DNA from 4 places in the Streptomyces sp. NPDC093261 genome. Region 1 is predicted to be linked to each of the others. Evidence: riboswitches for the same ligand, from Rfam matches in the RefSeq annotation. Region 1 holds a riboswitch; each other region holds the start of a gene.
What was found. Region 1 has a riboswitch for cyclic di-AMP ahead of ACIP94_RS32785 (M23 family metallopeptidase). Riboswitches for the same ligand answer to the same signal wherever they lie in the genome.

Region 1 (3,202 bases):
AGGGAACGGCCGCCAGGCCCGCGCGGGCCGCGACGTCCTGGAGCGGACCCTCGTAGGTGTCGCGTGAGACCAGGTTGTAGTGCGGCTGGAGCGCCGTGTACCGGGCCAGGTTCTCGCGGTCGGAGAAGTCGAGGGATTCCTGGAGGCGCTCGGCGGAGATGTTGGAGGCGCCGATGGCACGCACCTTGCCCGCCTTCACCAGGTCGTCGAGCGCGCCGATGATCTCCTCCACCGGCACCTCCGGCTGGTCGAAGTGCGTGTAGTAGAGGTCGATGTAGTCGGTGCCCAGGCGGCGCAGCGACGCGTCGGCCGCGGCCTTGACGGTGGCGGCCCTCAGCCCCTTGTACTCGGGGTGCTGGCTGACCTTGGTCGCGATGATCATGTCGGAGCGGTTGCCGCGCGCCGCGACCCACTTGCCGATGACGGCCTCGGACTCGCCGCCCTTGTTGCCGGGGACCCACGCCGAGTAGGCGTCCGCCGTGTCGACGAAGTTGCCGCCGGCCGCCGCGTAGGCGTCGAGCACGGCGAAGGACTGCGCCTCGTCGGCGGTCCAGCCGAAGACGTTGCCGCCGAGGGAGAGGGGGAAGACCTCGAGGTCAGAGAAGCCGAGCTTGCGAAGAGAAGTCATGCCCTACTTCAGCGCTCACTCCGGAAGCCCTTATTCCGGCCGGGGGCGGTTCCACCCGGACGGCGTCATACACCGAACCGGCAGCCCCGGCGTCGGGGGTTGTCGCCAGGACCGCCGGGGTCCAGGACAGGACCGCCGGGGTCCAGGGGTGATACACGCCGGGGAGAAGGGCGCGGATGTCAGGGGTTGAGGCCCTTGCTCTGCAGCCACGCCATCGGGTCGATCGCGCTGCCGCCGTTCGGGTGGACCTCCAGGTGCAGATGCGGCCCGGTGACGTTGCCGGTCGCTCCCACACGGCCGATGACATCGCCCGTGGACACCCTCTGGCCGACGGTGACGCTGATCGACGACTGGTGGCAGAACCACAGCTCGGTGCCGTCGTCGAGGGTGAGAACCGTGCGATAGCCGTACGACCCCGCCCAGCCCGCCTGGGTGATGGTGCCGCTGTGGATGGCCTTGATGAGCGTGCCCGTGGGGGCGGCGAAGTCGAGGCCGGTGTGGTAGCCGGAGGACCACATGGCGCCGGCGTCACCGAAGCGCGAGGTCAGGGTGTAGGAGGAGGTGGGCAGCGTGAACTGCTTGGCCAGTTCCGCCAGCCGAGCGGCCTCGGCCTTCTTCTTGGCCTCCGCCTCCGCGGCCTTCTTGTCGGCGGCGGCCTTGGCACGAGCGGCGTCCTGAGCCTTGGCCGCCGCTGCGGCGGCCTTCTTCGCGGCCGCGTCCTCGGCGGCCCGAGCGGCCGTCGCGGCGATCCGGTCCTGCTGGGACTCGGCCTGCTGCATGATCCGGGCGCGCAGCGCCTCGCCCGCGTCCTTGCTGCCCGCGGCGGCGTCGGCGGTGCTGACACCGGCGGTGCTCAGGGCGGTGGCGGAGCCCTTGGGGGCGCCGGTGTCCACGCCGATGAGCGCCTTGGCCGAGTCGGTGACGGAGGAGAGGTCGGGGAGGGATATGGACACCGGGGGCTTGCCGGTCTGCGCGGTGGCCATGCCGCCCGCGCCGACCGCGGCCATCACGCCGACGCCCAGAACCGTGGAGCTGCGGGCGAGTCCGCCGCCGCGCTGCTTGCTGACGCGGTGCCGACCGCGGACGGGGCGGACGGAATCCTCCGTGGGATTCCACTCCTCCCAGGGGCCCTCGTCGGGGCGGGACGCAAAACCGATGGTCTGCGTGCCGGTCGGGGCGAACGAGGTGCTCTCGGCAGGCCGGTTGGACGCCACGTGGGCGCACTCCTTTCCTTCCGTTTCGCCTACCGGGTTAGCTGACGGGTTCGGAGGGGAAGGTCTCCTACGCGCGTATACCGGCCGTTGCGACACGGCGGCATCCGCCCGATTCACCCCAAGATGGTGGTTCCCCGGTTCCCTTGCGAGATTCGGCACACGCGCACGGAGCCGCCTCGGGTGACGGCTGGGACGACCGCGCTGCGTTATCGAACGTTAATAGACGCGGGGCTCGGATTCCAAGCCGTTCGGACAGATCCTTAGCGCCGCCTGGCCAGGACTTTCGCGACAGGAACGGTGAAAATCGGGCGAGTTGACCGCACCTCACCCGTCCCACCTGTTGTGACGGTGTGTCAGTTGTTATGCGGAGGGGCACCACTCACTCACGCCCCGTGACAACGTCCGGGCGTTCGGCGGCCCTTGGCTCCCCGCCGGGTTCAGGAGTGCTCGGACCGGCGCACGGCCAGCAGCGCCATGTCGTCCGTGGCCTGGCCGCCGGTGTGGCGGGCGACGTCCTCCGTGACGGCGGCCAGCACGGCACCGGGAGTGGCGGGGAACCGTCCGGCGAGGCGGCCGGCCGGGTCGTAGAACTCGCCGCGCGCGTTCCGGGCCTCCGAGACGCCGTCCGTGAAGAAGAGCAGCGTCGAACCGGACGGGAAGCCCCACTCCTCCGCGCGGTCGGGCCGCACGGCGAGGTCGCCCATGCCGAGCGGCAGCGCCGGCTCGCGGGCCTCCAGCTCGCGCAGGGTGCCGTCGGGGAGCAGGAGCAGGGGGGCCGGGTGGCCCCGGTTGACGATCCGGACGACTCCTCGCTTGTGCGAAATCCCCGCGTCCCCCCGCGGGTCCTCCCCGTCCTCGTGCGGGATCTCCGCGAGGACCGCGGTGGTGAACTCCTCGTGGGCGTCGGGGCCGTCCCGGCGGATGCCCTCGCGGGACAGCGCCCGCTCCAGGCGCCGGGCGACGGCCTCCAGCGTCGCCTCCTGCTCGGCGGCCTCCCGGAAGGCGCCGATCACGACCGCGACGGCGGCCACGGCACCCGTGCCCTTGCCCCGTACGTCCCCGACCACGAGCCGTACACCGTGCGGGGAGTCCTGAACCGCGTACAGGTCACCGCCGATGTAGGCGTCGGCCTGCGCCGCCTCGTACCGGGCGGCGATCCGGAGCCCCCCGATCCGCGCGGGGGGCTCGGGCAGTACGGCGCGCTGCGCGGCCTCGGCGATCCGGCGGGCGGAGGCGAGGCGTGCGTCGTTGCGGCGTACGAGCACATTGATCAGGACGGCCGGAACGGCGGCAGCGGCGGTGGTGACCGCCTCCGAGGCCGCGCCGGAGGACCCTGGTGCGCCGAGTCCCAGGTGCACGG
Region 2 (3,202 bases), on a different contig from region 1:
GATGACCGCGAGGACGGCCTTCTCGACACCCTTGCCCTGGTAGCGGTTGGGGTCGCCGTCACGGAGCTCGATGGCCTCGAAGGCACCGGTGGAGGCGCCGGACGGAACGGCGGCACGACCCGTGCTGCCGTCGTCGAGGCCGACCTCGACCTCGACCGTGGGGTTGCCTCGGGAGTCCAGGATTTCCCGGGCTACGACGACGTCGATGGACGGCACGAGCATCTCCTTCGTGGATGTGACGCTGTTGGTGCGGGGCTGGTGTGCCTTGCGCCTAGAGCCTAACCGCCCAGGGGCGGCGGCCGGCCGACCGACCGTCCCGTGGACAGGGTGACGGTACCCATTGTTCCATCACGGAACAAAGAGGGGGTGACGAAGGAGGGACGCGGAGGCAAAGGGGACGCGGAAGCAAAGAGCCCCGCTCCGGTACGCGCGGGGGAACACGTACCGGAGCGGGGATCCCGTGGGGACGGGGGCGGCCCTCAGATGACCCCCACGGCGGGGGTCACGACCGGGCGGACGCCGCGGGACGGCCGCCGGACGGCCGTCACTTCAGGTGCAACTGCTGGCCCGGGTAGATGAGGTTGGCGTCCTCGACGATGTCCTTGTTGAGCTGGAACAGCTTCTTCCAGCCGCCCTGGACATGGTGCCTCTCGGCGATCGTGCTGAGGGTGTCGCCCTTGACCACCTTGTACTCGCCGTCGCCCTTCTCGACCTTCTTGCCGGTCGGGGTGGTGACGGTCTTCCGGGGGGCCGGGCGCTGCGCGGAACGGTTGGCCGTCTGCTGCTCGGTCGAGCGGGTGGTGGCGCTCTTCACCGAGTCGCCGGAACCGGTGGAGCTGCCCGCGGAGGCCCCGGCGCCGTTGTAGGGGGCGCTGGTCAGACCGGTGCCGCAGACCGGCCAGGCACCCTTGCCCTGACCCGCGAGGACCTTCTCGGCGACGGCGATCTGCTGGGCCTTGGAGGCCAGGTCGGCGCGCGGGGCGTAGGCGGTGCCGCCGTACCCGGCCCAGGTCGAGTTGGTGAACTGAAGGCCGCCGTAGAAGCCGTTGCCCGTGTTGATGGACCAGTTGCCGCCGGACTCGCACTGGGCGACGGCGTCCCACTGGGTGGCGGTGGCGGCGGAGGCGTTGCCGGCCGCCATCAGCGGAGCGGCGACGGCGGCGCCGGCGACACCGGCGAGCGTGATGGCGCGAACGGCCTTGGACGGACGGCGGTGCTTGCCCTTACCGGAACACAGCATGGTTCGATCCCCTCACCGACGCCTGCGAGGTGAGCTGTCGGGTTCGGGCCGGTTGAGTTGCCCGGCCGCGCGCCTCCCCGGCGCGCGGCTCCACCCCTAGCCGTCCCCGGTCAACTCCCGGGCCCGGCACTTACCTTGGGTCCCCCGCTCCTGCCTACGGCGCTTGACGCGTCGACTGTTCCCGTACGACCGCTGGCAGGATTCGGCGTTGCGACCGTCGGGGCCCGCTGTGGCGAGCGGTCACGACCGTAAGCAGTCGTCACGCCGAATTTCAAAGACGATCAGGGCTTATGAGACTCATATCTCACTCTCGCCAAACCGGACATTCAGCGCGAAGCGGGGCGTGAAGTGTCCGCGTTCAGGCGGCAGTTCAGGACTCGTCCCCGGACGACCCGGCGGTGACCGCAAGGCTCTGACCGGGCCTGATGAGGTTGGGATCGGCGCCGACCGTCTTCTTGTTCGCGTCGTACAGCGCGACCCATCCGCCATGGACATCAAGGGAGTCGGCGATACCCGCCAGGCTGTCTCCGGGACGCACGGTGTAGGAGTCGTCGACAGTCTCGCGCCCCGTGGCGGAGCCGCGCGAGGCGTGCCGGCCGGCCGACTCGCCGCCGGGGCCGTACGCGCCAGCCTCGTCGGCGCTGTCACCGCGGTGGCGGCCGGCACTCGCGTCGGAAGACGCCCCACTCTGCCCGACCTTGTCCAACTCGTCGCTCTTCGTCGTGGCCGAGAGCGCACCGAGGAGGCTCTGGGGTCCGTCGGAATCGTCGCCGTCCCCGGTCGCGTTGCCTGTCGGCGTGGATGGCGAGGAGGAGGACGGCGAGGACGACGAGGGGAGCGAAGGCGAGGACGGCGACGAGGAGGACGACGGCGACGAGGAGGACGAGGACGACGATGGCGACGCGGAGGAGGAGGGCGACGACGAGGACGACGACGTGGCAGGGTCCGACGCCCCGGAGGAGCTCGCAGAACCGGGCGACTGGGACGACTGGGAGGACTGGGGTGTGTCGGATGATTCGGACGGCCCGAAGCCGACCCCGGAGTCCGAGAAGAAGACGGCGCCGCCACCGGAGGAGTGGCCGCCCACGCCCGTGTCCACGTCCGCGGCGGCCGAGTCCTCGCCCAGCCCGGAGACCACGCCGCACTCCCCCCAGGCGGAGGCGCCCCGGTGGTCGAGGATCTTCTCGGCGACGGCGATCTGCTGGGAGCGGCTCGCCTGGTCGGGGCTCGGGGCGTAGTCGAGCCCGCCGTACTTGTCCCAGTCCTCCTGCGTCAACTGGAGCCCGCCGTAGTGGCCGTTGCCGTGGTCGGCGCTCCAGGAACCGCCGCTCTCGCACTCCGCGACCCGATCCCAGGTCGTACCGCTGGCGGCGCTCGCACCGGTGGCGGCCAGGAGTGGGATCGCGATCGCTGAGCCCGTGACCCCTGCGGCGACGAGGAGAGCCGGAGCCTGGCGGGGGCGTCGGTGCCGACCGTTCCCGGAGAGCATGCGGTTGCCTTTCACACGACAGCAGTGACCAACGCGGCGGCTGTGGCGTACCGCCGCGTTGCTGCGTGAAGGTATCCGCACTCGATCACTTGTCACAAGTTAATGCAGCGCAGATCACGTGAAGATCACGGAGTTGAGAAAATGTCACCTTTCTGTGACCGTCGGCGTGTTCGCCACCTCAGACAACGGCACCGCCGGTACCGCGGTGATCTTCCCGCCGAACCGGGGTGAACTCCACGGGAAGTGTGCGCAATCCGCGCATAATGAGCCCACCGCGCCAGCGCAAATCGGCTGAATCCACCGCGAGTCGTAGGTCCGGGAGACGGGTGAGGAGCGTGGCGAGCGCGGTCTGGCCCTCCAGGCGGGCGAGGGGGGCACCGAGGCAGTAGTGGATGCCGTGTCCGTAGCCGAGGTGCTGATTGTCACGGCGGGAGAGGTCGAGGACATCGGGATCGGCGAACCGCTCCGGATCC
Region 3 (3,202 bases), on a different contig from region 1:
CCCGGCGCCCAGGGTGCGGCCGCTGCTCGACGATCTCGGCAGTACGGGGCTCGCGGTGTGCGGGCAGGGCGCGCAGGTGTACGACGCCGGCACGAACCGGCTGCTGTTCTCCGTCACTTTGGACCGGGAACTGGCCGAGACCGCGCTCGGCAAGATCGAGGCGGAGGTGGGGCAGGTGTACGCGGCCGTGGATCAGGACGGGGTGGACGGGCTCACGCTCATCGAACCCGGCTACCGGATGCCGCACCCCACCCTGCCCGCGGTACGGGTCAAGCGGCGCGACGACCTGTGGTGCGAGCCGATCAGCAAGGTACTGCTGCGCCATCACGCCCTCTCGGACGACGAGTTGGCGGCGGCGGCGCGCGCGGCGGTCGGTTCGCTTGCGACGGTCACCATGTCCGGGCCCGGTACCGTCGAACTCCAGCCGTGCGGCATCACCAAGGCCACGGGGCTCGCACTGGCCGCCGAGCATCTGGGGCTGGGCCCGTCCCAGACCATCGCCTTCGGCGACATGCCCAATGACATCCCGATGTTCGACTGGGCCGCGCACGGGGTGGCCATGGCCAACGCCCACCCGGAACTCAAGGCCGTGGCGGACGAGATCACCACGTCGAACGAGGACGACGGCATCGCCGTCGTCCTCGAACGACTCCTCGGTGGCCACCGGCCGACGGCCGACAGCGCCGGCCGACGGTCCGTCGGCTCTTGCCAGGCCCACTAGTCGGCTACGAGGCTTGCTCGTCCTGCCGGTCGGCTGTGAGGCCTGCTCGTCCTGCCGGTCGGCTACGACGCCTACTCGGCGACTACCGGGCCTACCGGCCGGCGATCGTCAGGAACGCCGCCCGGAGATCGCCAGGCCTTCTAGTACGCGCTGTTGACGTTGTCGATCGAGCCGTACCGGTGGGCGGCGTAGTTGCACGCGGCCGTGATGTTCGCCACCGGGTCGTAGGGGTCGAACGACGTGCCGGGCACGTGGTACGCGGCGAAGGTGGGGTCGATGATCTGGAGCAGGCCCTTGGAGGGGATGCCCTTACGGGCGTTCGAGTCCCACAGGTTGATGGCCTTCGGGTTGCCGGACGACTCGCGCATCACATTGCGGTAGATGCCGTTGTACGTGCCGGGGATGCCGTGCTGGGCCATGACCTCCAGCGACTGGCGGATCCAGCTGTCGAGGGTGGTGCCTCGGGTCGTGACGGACTTCATGGTGGTGGCGGTCACCGTCGCCGGCTTGCCGGGCGCGGCGGAGGCGCTGGTCGCCCCCATGACCGGCAGGGCGAGAAGGGCAGCACCCGCCCCCGCGATTGCGAGGGCACGGGTGAGACGAGTGGCCTTGGAGCCACGGTCCCGACGGCGTGCGGGCAGTGCGAAAGCGGACATGTCGCATTCCTCTCCGGCGCCTGCGAGGTGAGCTGTCGGGTTCGGGCGGGGAGGTGCCCGGCCGCGTCCTCGACGCCGAGGTCGCGACTTCACCCCTAGCCGTTCCGGTGTGGTGTCCGGATCGGCGGTTTACCTGGGTCCCCCGCTCCTGCCGTCGTGGGTCGATGGGCTCCCGAGCGGCGGCAGGATTCGGCGTTCCGCTCGGATCGAGGGGAAGGTATGCGAGAGCACATGTCGGGAACAAGCCCGCACGTCACAGTCATTCCGGATTGGCCATGAAATGGGGGAATAAGGTCGTTGATCCATTTTGTTGAGAAGGGTTCAAGTTGCCATTAGCAAAGCGTGAGTTGGCGACACGCCCGCGATGCCTCGCCTGTCGCGCACGTGAGCTATTTCACTTCCGTTCCCGTGGTCGTCATCAGCACTCCCCTGCATAACGGTCCTATTCGGACAAAACGGCCACATGTCGCGTGGTGAGACCCGGGCCCCGGGGCGGGTGGCCGCCGACCGTTCGACCCGGACTCCGGTGCCCCTGAGGGGAGTTCTCCCGGTGGGGCGGCGGGTGGGACGAGCCTCCGGGCGGCGTGTGCGGGGGGCGTGCGGAACGTGAGCGCGGGCAGTCGTAGGGGGAGTCGTCCGGTGGCCGAAAAGGTGGCACTGGGTGGCCAGGCGGTGATGGGTGAGGCGCGGCGAAGGGGTGTCCGGTGCTCGTGGGGCAGGGGGCAACCTGGCTGATCCCAGCCGTAAGGGCTCTTTGTCTGTTATGTCAGTGAATGTCTGTTCGTATCGAATGATCAAGAACATGCCCTTCCTGATCCGATACCGCCCGGCCTGGAACAGTGGGCGCTCGTGGTGATCGAAACGTGACCGGATACGCTGACTTGAGTGATGGCGGCGACAGATCGACAAACTCGATACGCCACGTCGACAGGCGACGTCATCGACCAAGTGACCGTCCTTGAGACCGACCGTGTGATCGTCAGCAGACGTCAGCAGACAGGAGACCCCACGTGACCGTCGTCGGGCCGTTCGGGCTGAGCGTGCGGGACCAGGCTCTGGAGGCCGATGTCCAGGCCGGATTGGCGGCTGTCGAGGAAGGGCTGCTCGAGGCCACCAAGAGTGAGGTGCCCTTCATCACGGAGGCCGCGCAGCACTTGCTGCGTGCGGGCGGGAAGCGGTTCCGGCCGCTGCTCGTGATGCTCGCGGCCCAGTTCGGCGACCCGTACGCGCCCGGGATCGTGCCCTCGGCCGTGGTCGTGGAGCTGACCCACCTCGCCACCCTCTACCACGACGACGTGATGGACGAGGCCGAGGTGCGGCGCGGCGTGGTCAGCGCGAACACCCGCTGGGGCAACTCGGTCGCGGTCCTCACGGGTGACTTCCTGTTCGCGAGGGCGTCACACATCCTGGCCGATCTCGGTCCGGAGGCGGTCCGGATCCAGGCGGAGGCGTTCGAGCGCCTGGTCACCGGTCAGATCCTGGAGACGGCGGGTCCACGGGACGGCCGTGACCCCGTGGAGCACTACCTCGACGTCCTCGGCGGCAAGACCGGCTCGCTGGTGGCGGTGGCGTGCCGCTTCGGGGCGATGATGTCTGGCGCCGACGAGACGGTCGTGGATGTGCTCACGCAGTACGGCGAGCGGCTGGGCGTGGCGTTCCAGCTGGCCGACGACGTCCTGGACATCGCGTCGGACTCGCGCGAGTCCGGGAAAACGCCCGGAACGGACCTGCGTGAGGGTGTCCCCACGCTCCCGGTGCTGCGTCTGCGTGAGCGTGCGGAGCGCATGGGGCTGGCCGAGGACATCGCCCTGTGTGAGCTCCTGGA
Region 4 (3,202 bases), on a different contig from region 1:
GGCGATACGGGAGAGCAGCTCGTACCCGTCCTGGTGCAGCCCGACCGACAGGATGCCGGTCGCCATCACGGCGGCCCCGGTGGCGGGCGGACGCTGCGCCCACCAGGTGCGGAGAGCGGAGGAGCCAGACATGCGCCCGATGCTAGGGACGCTCACACGGCTTGCGTACGGGGCACGCGCGCGTGCAGCGCGAAAACAACCCCACGCGCGCGTGAAGCCCCCAAACCGACACGATGCGCGCGGGAAGCCCCAAACCGACACGGTGCGCGCGGGAAGCCCCAAACCGACACGATGTGCGCGTAAATCCCTAAACCGACACGATGCGCGCGGGAAGCCCGAAACCGAGTCCACGCGCGTGGTACTGAAGCCCCAAACCGAGTCCACGCGCGCGTGAAGTTCGAAGACGCCCCCCGCGCGTGAAGCCTCGAAGAGAACCCCACGCGCGCGTGGGCCCGAAGACACCCGCGCGCGCGGTACGAGGCTCGCCCCACCGGCGCCGTCGGACTCAGGCCGGCCGCACCACGCTGTGGATGATCGACGCGCCGCCGTAGTAGACCGACTCCTCGCGGACGTAGGCGCCCGGCTTGGGGGCGTGGATCATCATGCCGTTGCCGATGTAGAGGCCGACGTGACTGATGTCGTCGTAGAAGAAGATCAGGTCACCCGGCCGGGCGTCGGAGAGCGGCACCGTCGTGCCGGCGTTCACCTGGCCGTACGTGGTGCGCGGAAGCGTGACCCCGGCGGCCTTCCACGCGGCTCCCGTCAGGCCCGAGCAGTCGTACGACCCGGGCCCCGTCGCGCCCCACACATACGGCTTGCCGATCTGCGCGCGGGCGAAGGCGAGGGCCTTCTCGGCCTTCGTCGTGTACGAGGAGTCCGCCGTGGTGGGCCCCGAGGAGGGGACGGTCGTCGATGACCCCGAGGAGCCGGTCGTGGGGCTCGACGACGGCTGTTGCTGCCCTGTCTGCTGCCGGGCCGCCCGGTGCTGGGCCTCCTGCTGCCTGGCCAGCGCCTCCGCCTGGCGCTGGGCCTCCTCCTGCCTCTTCTTCTCGAGCGCGGCCAGCCGCGCCTTTTCCTGTGCGTTCAGCTCGGACAGCAGCTGCCGCGCGGCGGAGAGCTTCCTCTGGACGTCCGTCTTGGCCGTGCAGAGCGCCGTCTGCGACTCGGTGAGCGTCCGGAGACTGTCGGCGGCCTCCCGCCGCTTCTTCATCGTCGCGGCCTGGTCGGTGACGTACTGGTCGACCGCTTCCTTCTGACGGCCGGTGAGCCGGCTCATCAACTGCGTCTGGTCGAAGTAGTCCTGCGGGTTGTCGGCCAGCAGGAAGGTGGCCGTATCGGGGGCCGCGGCCCCGGTCCGGTACTGCGCGGCGGCGAACGAACCCAGCTCCTGGCGCGCATCGTTGAGCTTCTGCGTGCGCCGGGCGACGTCGTCGAGGAGCGTGTCGGCGTTCTTGCGCTCTTCGGTCGATCTCTCCTTGGCCGCGTTGTACTGCTCGGTGGCCGACTCCGCCTGGCGGTAGAGGTCGTCCACCTTCTTCGCGACCTCTTCGATGCTGGGCCTGCCGTCGGCGGCGGGCGCGGCGTGGGCGGTCTGCGAGAGCAGCGCCACGGAGGTCAGAGCCGCCGTCGCGAGGGCGGGAGTGCGTATGCCCCCGACGCGTGGGCCCGGGGGGCGGGACTTGCGGTGCGGCGCCATGGAAGGCGTCTCCTTCCGTACTCCGCCTACCGGGTTAGCTGTCGGGTTCGGGCGGGTGGTTCGGAAGGTGTGCCCTACGGCCGTGTCCCCAGGACGCTCGGCCGATTCACCCCAGGTCGGGTGGGTCCCCGGCTCCGGAACGCCACGGGGCGCACCGGACTCGGCGGAGGCCGCTCGGCCCGGCGACCTTCGCCGGTGGGGGTCGTGCGGCCCGCCCGGCACGGTAGCCAACTCCTGTGGCCTCTGTGAAGGTTGATGCGAGATATGCCCGATACATTTCCGTGATCTCGGCTCCGGAGCCCCGCGGCGGGCGCGGACCGTGAACGGGCGGGTCCGGACGGTGAAGGAGCGGCGCGCGGACCGCGGGAGAGGTGGGCGCGGACCGTGAACAGTGGGCCCAGACGGTGAAGGGGCGGCGCGGGGACCGCGACGTGCGAGGCGCGAGCCCGGCCCGGTGGTGTCGAGTTTTCGGGACGGTGACCGGTTGTCGGTGGGGCGCCCTAGACTCGGAGAGCGATGAGCAGCCTCTTTGACGACAGCTTCCTGGCGGACCTCCAGGCCACCCCGGCCCCTGAGGAAGAGCCCCCGCCGCCCGAGGACGATCATGCTCCGGAGCCGGTTCCGGACGATCTGTTCGGCGGGCGCTTCGACCTGCCGCCGGACCGGGACGCCTACTACCGCGACGGCGCCCCCCGCCCGGCCCTCGACCCCCGGGCGCTGCTCGAGGGGCTGAACGACAACCAGCGCGCCGCGGTCGTCCACGCCGGCTCCCCCCTGCTCATCGTCGCCGGCGCCGGTTCCGGCAAGACCCGGGTGCTCACCCACCGCATCGCCTATCTGCTGGCCGAGCGGGGCGTGCATCCCGGGCAGATCCTCGCGATCACCTTCACCAACAAGGCCGCGGGCGAGATGAAGGAGCGGGTCGAGCAGCTCGTCGGCCCGCGCGCGAACGCGATGTGGGTGATGACCTTCCACAGCGCGTGCGTCCGCATCCTGCGCCGGGAGAGCAAGAAGCTCGGCTTCACGTCCTCCTTCTCGATCTACGACGCCGCCGACAGCAAGCGTCTGATGGCGCTCGTCTGCCGCGATCTGGACCTCGACCCCAAGCGCTTCCCGCCCAAGTCGTTCAGCGCCAAGATCTCCAACCTGAAGAACGAGCTGATCGACGAGGAGGACTTCGCCGCCCAGGTCGCCGGGGGCACCTCCCAGACGGAGTCCGGGGGAGGGTTCGAGAAGACCCTCGCCCAGGCGTACGCGCTCTACCAGTCGAGGCTCCGCGAGGCGAACGCACTCGACTTCGACGACCTGATCATGACGACGGTCAATCTGCTGCGCGCCTTCCCGGATGTCGCCGAGCACTACCGCCGCCGCTTCCGCCACGTCCTCGTCGACGAGTACCAGGACACGAACCACGCCCAGTACGCCCTGGTCCGCGAGCTGGTCGGCACCTCCGAGCACCCCGCGGGCGTACCGACAGGCGAGGACGACCTCCAGCCCGCCGAACTG

Region 2: linked by a shared signal. The riboswitch ahead of ACIP94_RS17380 (transglycosylase family protein) and the one ahead of ACIP94_RS32785 (M23 family metallopeptidase) in region 1 are both predicted to bind cyclic di-AMP.
Region 3: linked by a shared signal. The riboswitch ahead of ACIP94_RS06815 (transglycosylase SLT domain-containing protein) and the one ahead of ACIP94_RS32785 (M23 family metallopeptidase) in region 1 are both predicted to bind cyclic di-AMP.
Region 4: linked by a shared signal. The riboswitch ahead of ACIP94_RS07635 (NlpC/P60 family protein) and the one ahead of ACIP94_RS32785 (M23 family metallopeptidase) in region 1 are both predicted to bind cyclic di-AMP.

Annotation. Positions count from the first base shown of each region.
Region 1 covers NZ_JBIVNO010000023.1:15,663-18,864, forward strand. The annotation lists gene ACIP94_RS32780 (aldo/keto reductase) at 1-628, opposite strand, end outside; gene ACIP94_RS32785 (M23 family metallopeptidase) at 808-1,842, opposite strand; cyclic di-AMP (ydaO/yuaA leader) riboswitch at 1,854-2,010, opposite strand; gene ACIP94_RS32790 (PP2C family protein-serine/threonine phosphatase) at 2,280-3,202, opposite strand, start outside.
Region 2 covers NZ_JBIVNO010000007.1:89,805-93,006, forward strand. The annotation lists gene eno (phosphopyruvate hydratase) at 1-222, opposite strand, end outside; gene ACIP94_RS17380 (transglycosylase family protein) at 545-1,240, opposite strand; cyclic di-AMP (ydaO/yuaA leader) riboswitch at 1,245-1,412, opposite strand; gene ACIP94_RS17385 (transglycosylase family protein) at 1,611-2,729, opposite strand; gene ACIP94_RS17390 (cytochrome P450) at 2,908-3,202, opposite strand, start outside.
Region 3 covers NZ_JBIVNO010000002.1:98,107-101,308, forward strand. The annotation lists gene ACIP94_RS06810 (HAD family hydrolase) at 1-721, shown strand, start outside; gene ACIP94_RS06815 (transglycosylase SLT domain-containing protein) at 862-1,377, opposite strand; cyclic di-AMP (ydaO/yuaA leader) riboswitch at 1,382-1,582, opposite strand; gene ACIP94_RS06820 (polyprenyl synthetase family protein) at 2,388-3,202, shown strand, end outside.
Region 4 covers NZ_JBIVNO010000002.1:261,779-264,980, forward strand. The annotation lists gene ACIP94_RS07630 (tellurite resistance/C4-dicarboxylate transporter family protein) at 1-132, opposite strand, end outside; gene ACIP94_RS07635 (NlpC/P60 family protein) at 506-1,696, opposite strand; cyclic di-AMP (ydaO/yuaA leader) riboswitch at 1,705-1,872, opposite strand; gene pcrA (DNA helicase PcrA) at 2,213-3,202, shown strand, end outside.